One region of the Thalassospira sp. MIT1004 genome, then DNA from elsewhere that is predicted to be linked to it. Evidence: riboswitches for the same ligand, from Rfam matches in the RefSeq annotation. Region 1 holds a riboswitch; the other holds the start of a gene.
What was found. Region 1 has a riboswitch for glycine ahead of BC440_RS18210 (L-serine ammonia-lyase). Riboswitches for the same ligand answer to the same signal wherever they lie in the genome.
Positions count from the first base shown of each region.

Region 2: linked by a shared signal. The riboswitch ahead of gcvT (glycine cleavage system aminomethyltransferase GcvT) and the one ahead of BC440_RS18210 (L-serine ammonia-lyase) in region 1 are both predicted to bind glycine.

Region 1 is NZ_MCAO01000044.1:157,292-160,388, forward strand. It holds gene BC440_RS18205 (dihydrofolate reductase family protein) at 1-113, opposite strand, end outside; gene BC440_RS18210 (L-serine ammonia-lyase) at 266-1,681, opposite strand; glycine riboswitch at 1,752-1,879, opposite strand; glycine riboswitch at 1,883-1,982, opposite strand; gene gpmI (2,3-bisphosphoglycerate-independent phosphoglycerate mutase) at 2,257-3,097, shown strand, end outside.
Region 2 is NZ_MCAO01000011.1:283,273-286,369, forward strand. It holds gene gcvPA (aminomethyl-transferring glycine dehydrogenase subunit GcvPA) at 1-238, opposite strand, end outside; gene gcvH (glycine cleavage system protein GcvH) at 242-613, opposite strand; gene gcvT (glycine cleavage system aminomethyltransferase GcvT) at 705-1,817, opposite strand; glycine riboswitch at 1,875-1,977, opposite strand; glycine riboswitch at 1,981-2,104, opposite strand; gene BC440_RS06115 (hypothetical protein) at 2,341-2,931, opposite strand.

The DNA.
Region 1 (3,097 bases):
AAATTGAACTCGGCCGGATCGAATTGATCAAGCCAGTCAACCGCGCCATTGGCGCGCGCGATATAGCCATCCAGACTGACCGCGATATAGATGCGGAACAGTTTCTTTTTCATGCTTTGCCCAACCTGTTCGGGGTCTTTGCCCCGTTTTTGATTTCTCAATGATATCAGATTGCAGGCGCAAGGTGGCAAGAATCAGGCCGGATGAAAAACACCCCCGAAACGGTGGCTTCGAGGGTGTTTGGTCGGTATTTCAAACTGTCAGCTCAACATTCGACCACGTTGACATTGACCGCTAGCCCGCCCTGGCTGGTTTCCTTGTATTTGCTTTGCATATCAATGCCGGTCTGGCGCATGGTTTCGATTACCTTATCGAGTGACACGGTATGCTGACCATCACCGCGCATTGCCAGACGGGCAGCATTGATCGCCTTGACCGCCCCCATGGTGTTGCGTTCGATGCAGGGTACCTGCACCAGACCGCCAATCGGATCACAGGTCAGGCCAAGGTTGTGTTCCATGCCAATTTCGGCGGCGTTTTCAACCTGTTCGGGTGTACCGCCCATGACGGCACAAAGCGCTCCTGCCGCCATTGAGCAAGCCACTCCGACCTCACCCTGGCAACCGACTTCGGCGGCCGAAATCGACGCACGCTTTTTATAGATCGAACCAATGGCCGCCGCCGTTAACAGGAATTCGCGTATTTTGCCCTGTGTCACATTGGCCCCGAACCGTTCGTAATAGCGCAGCACGGCGGGAATAACACCCGCCGCCCCGTTGGTCGGGGCGGTCACGACGCGCGAACCGGCAGCATTTTCTTCGTTAACCGCAAGGGCATAAAGATTGACCCAGTCGATCACGGTCAACGGGTCCTTAAGCCCCGCTTCTGGCCGTTCCGTCAGTTCAAGGTAAAGTTTGCGCGCACGCCGTTTGACATTCAACCCGCCGGGCAGAATGCCATCGGTTTTGCAGCCACGCTCAATACAATCCATCATCGCGCGATGCACGCGGTCGACAAATTCCTCGGTCTCGGCAGGTTCACGCCAGCTTTTTTCGTTTTCGGCCATGACTTCGGCAATCGACAGCTTTTCCTTTTTACAGATCGCCATCAGTTCATCGGCCGAGGAAAAGGGATAAGGCAGCGTGATATTATCGCCGGAATATTCCGCGCCGCGATCATCGCCCGAGACGATAAACCCACCCCCAACCGAAAAATATTCCTGTTTGTGCAAAACAACACCATCACGGTCAAAGGCGGTGATCCGCATGCCATTGGGATGTTCGGGCAGGCTTTCGGTCATATGGAAAACAAGGTTGGTATCCCGGTTGAAAGCAACCGGGTGCGCGCCGTAAAGCTGTAATGCGTGATCTTTATCAATCGCATCCATTGTCGGTGCGATCCGGTCTGGATCAACCGAACGCGGTCGTTCCCCCGAAAGCCCCATGATCACCGCGGTATCGGTGGCATGGCCCTTGCCGGTCAGAGCAAGCGATCCGTAAAGATCGACAATCACCGAGCCGATTTTTTCCAAAAGATTCCGGGCTTCGAGTTCCAGACAGAACCGATAGCCCGCGCGCATCGGGCCTACCGTATGCGAACTCGATGGGCCAATCCCGATGGTATAAAGATCGACAACGGAAAGATTAACGTCTTGCGGACGCTGCTTATTTTCTTCGGTCAAATGGGCCTCCCACGGCTCTTTGTCATGCGGATCAATGCCACATGACGTTATAGAACCGGTGTCTTGCCCCCTCTGTCCCTTGACCTGAGATTGTGCGCCCTGTTGCCAAAAACAAAGAAGTCTTTGACGCCATGGCTTCATCCTTCGGTGGAAATATGGTGCCGGGCGTTGGCCCCGTACCGCTTTCTCTCTCCAGAGCCTCAATCCGCAACGGTCCATCTGCCTGAGAGTTTTCGGGGCTATTGCTCCTTCGGCGCCGATCTGATCGCGGGATCAAAGCGGGCTCTCCCATCGCGGTTATTCGAGGTATCACCGTAACGCCCGAGATTACAGGCAGGTGATGATCCTTGTCAAAAAGCGACTTTGCAAGCGCACAAAAAATACCCGGTCGGAAGGCTGTTCAATACCGGCATTCATGATAGATTGCGCGTTGAAAATGCTATGATTGGCAGCGTCTGATGGCGGACCCACCGCGCCCGGCGTCTTTGTACGGATGGCAAAATTACCGGAAAATAACCATCTTTACCGGTAATTCAGCCTTTTACCTTATTTCGTGTACTTTAGTTCGTGGGATTATGATTGTGACTGTATCAAATACCGTAAAGCGCCCGCGTCCGGTGGTGCTGTGCATTCTGGATGGCTGGGGTTATCGCGAGGAAAGCAAGGACAATGCGGTTGCATTGGCGAATACCCCTGTTTGGGACGCGCTTTATGCCAACAATCCGACCGGCTTTCTGAAAGCCTGCGGTCTTGATGTCGGCCTGCCCGAAGGACAGATGGGCAATTCCGAAGTCGGCCATATGAATCTTGGTGCCGGCCGGGTTGTGATGCAGGAACTGCCAAAAATTGACGAGGCTGTCAAAACCGGTTCGATCGCAGATACCGATACGGTCAAAAAGGTTATCGCCAAGCTGAAAGAAAGCGGGGGTGTCTGTCATATCGCCGGGCTTCTGTCCGAAGGCGGGGTGCATTCCCATCAGGCCCATATGGCGGCCCTTGCCAAAATCATCGCATCGGCCGGTGTGCCGGTAAAAATCCATGCCTACCTGGATGGCCGCGATACCGCCCCCAAAAGTGCCGCCAAATTCCTTGAAAAATTCCGCGCACTGATCGGTGATGCCAATGTTGAAATCGTGACCGTCACCGGGCGCTATTACGCGATGGACCGCGACAATCGCTGGGAACGAGTCAGCCAGGCCTATTTCACGATGGTAAAGGGCAAGAATTACGCCGATGGCCGCACCGCTGAAAGTGCCGAAGCCGCAATCAGGGCAGCCTATGATGCCGACACCACGGATGAATTCGTTCTGCCGACCGTGATTGGCGATTATGCCGGCATGAAAGACGGCGACGGGCTTTTGATGACCAATTTCCGGGCCGACCGCGCGCGTGAAATTCTGGCCGCGATCTGCGGAC
Region 2 (3,097 bases), on a different contig from region 1:
GGTGGCGATACGCCCCCGCACCCAGGAAGCTCGGCACGCTGGCCGTGCCCATGTTTTTGGCGGCCATTTTCGCCATGTCGCGTTCGACCTGCAATTCGCCCAGATGATGGGGCAGATCGACCGGCTCGGACAGCAGCGCGCCTTCGGGCACGTCGCTATATAATTCATCAACGGACTTTGCCCCGATGGTTTCAAGCATCGAGGCGCGATCCGCCTTGGTTAGCGGAAGATAACGCATATCTTAAAGGCCTTCGACAAAGTCTTTATACGCAGCTTCGTCCATCAGCTCATCAAGCTGGGACTCATCGGAAAGTTCCATGCGGAAGAACCAGCCATCGCTTTCCGGGGCTTCGTTCACCAGTGCCGGATTGTCATCAAGTTCTTCGTTGGCTTCGACAACGACACCATCAAGCGGCGCATAAACGTCGCTGGCGGCCTTGACCGATTCGACAACCGCCGCATCGCCATCCTTGGTCAGCTTTTTGCCAACTTCCGGCAGCTCGACATAAACGATATCGCCAAGCGACTGCTGGGCGTAATCGGTAATGCCAACGGTCGCGACACCGTCTTCATATTCAACCCATTCATGTTCCTGCGAGAATTTTTTAGCCATGGTAATTCGTCCCTGTAAGATCAGTTGTCTCTAAAATCTCGGTATCTTTTGCGGGCCGCAAACGCTGCCCGAACTCTTTTTTTTCTGATGATCAGCCGCGATAGTAACGATGTGCCGCAAACGGCAGTTCGACGATTTCCGCCGGGCGTGCCTTGCCGCGCACCATCAGATCGACTTTGGTACCCGGGGCGGCAAATTCAATTGCGACATATCCCATCGCAATCGGGCCATCCACGGTCGGGCCGAAACCACCGCTGGTGATTTCGCCAATTTCTTCGCCGTCACTGTTCAAGACCGGCGTATGTTCACGCGCCGGGGCCTTGCCTTCGGGTTTGATCCCGACACGTTTGCGATCCGCGCCATTGGCAAGCTGATCAAGGATGACATCCGCCCCCTTGAACCCGCCTTCTTCGCGACGACGCTTGTTGATGATCCAGTTAAGGTCGCCTTCGACCGGGGTGGTCGTGGTATCGATATCGTTGCCATACAGGCAAAGACCAGCTTCAAGACGCAGCGAATCACGCGCGCCAAGGCCAATCGCCTCGACCTCTTCCTCGGCCAACAACTTGCGCGCCAGCTCTTCGGCGCGCTCGTTCGGCACGGAAATCTCATACCCGTCTTCGCCGGTATAGCCCGACCGGGTAACAAAGCACGCGATACCGGCAATATCGATCTCGGCAAAGCTCATGAATTTCATATCGGCAACCGAGGGTGCAAACCGCGCCAGCACGCGGGCGGCGTCCGGGCCCTGCAAGGCCATCAACGCGCGGTCATCAATCTCGATCAGCTCGACACCGTTATCCAGATTGGCCCGCATATGGACAATGTCATCATCCTTGCACGCGGCATTGATCACCAGAAACAGGCTGTCGCCCGCATTGGTGATCATCAGATCATCCAAAATCGTGCCATCGTCATTGGTAAAGGCGGAATAACGGGTGCGGCCGGGTTTGAGGATCGCGATATCACCGGGCACCAGCTTTTCAAGCTCGGCCACGCGATTTTCGCCGGTCAGGCGGACCTGCCCCATATGCGAAACATCAAACAGACCGGCCTTCGCGCGGGTATGCAGATGTTCGCCCTTCACCCCCAACGGATATTGCACCGGCATGTCATAACCGGCGAACGGCACCATCTTGGCACCCAGTTCCACATGCAAATCATAAAGGGCGGTTTTCAGCAGTTCGGTTTGATGATCGGCCATCAAGGTCTCCAGACAGTCGTTGCGAAACATAGCCGACCAGTGGCCAACCACGTCCCCCTCTGTCTTGGAGCCTGAAAGAATCACAGCCGGTTTGAATACCGGTCTGCTTACATCTTCGGCGAGACGCACATCCATGTTCGATGCCGCCTGCTTTCCAGAGTCCCATCTCCCCGCGGTCCGTTTGCCTGAGAGTTTCCGGGGTGGTTGCTCCTTCGGCGTCCGCGCAATCCCTATCGATGTAATCACGCACATCGATCAAGACCGTGGCACTCTCCCACGGGGATCATTTGGGTATGCCCCCTTATACGGATTTGAATCCGACCAGACCAGCCCCAAAAATCATATCCTCTCCACCCCATCCATTGGTATGAGGATTAAAAGCCCTTTTTTTGCCCCTCCGGCAAATGCCCATTATTTTGTATGAGGATTACCGAAAACGAACTTTTGTTCAAAAACGAAAATCCCGCCACGCGAGGCGGGCGGGATTTGATTATTCACCAAAAATGAATAATAGGCCGGATTATTAATTTTTTCCGAAGCGTCGATTGTAATCAAGCTGATCGGCGCTTAGCTGGAAACCAAGGTAAATTTCATAGTCCGGACCGGCCCAGACATCATCCAGCGGCACGTTCAAAGTCACCTGCTCGTCGCGATAGCGCGCCAGGTTCAAATTGCTCGGAAACGCCATCTGAACATCGAACAGATTCTTCTGGATAAACTCGCCAGACGGGTCCTTAAGTGCTACGAAATACTGGAGTTTTGCGTTGCGCCCCTGTGCGGCCGGGCCCAGTTCGGCATTGATCACCGGGCTGATCACGACGTTCAGGATCTTGTCATCAAGGTCATAGCCGCAATCGCCCAGATAACCGCCAAATTCGGCTTCAAGGATCACATCGGTCAGGTCCTTGCCCTGACCGCTGAACTGCACCAATCGGGCGGTATCATTGGGCAGGAAGGCCCGCGGACATGCCGGAACCGGCTGCTCTTCGAACGGGTTGCTGCTGCACGCCGCCAGAAAACCGGCAAACGACACCAAACCCAATGCACAAACACGCCGCAGTCCGTTCGCAATCGTCATCCAAGCCTCTATAGAACTGGTCAAATTCGCTGTCATGCCCGGTCCGGGCACAACCGCGCGCAGTCTATTCGCTCCGATATGGCGACACAACCCGCTTCCGTTTCAAATCGCGGCATGGGGCCTAAATACATGGCCGGACATAGCTGAACATGCATCTTTACACGGTGTCTGTCATTGCGTGCACGGTGCTGGCAGGTTATGT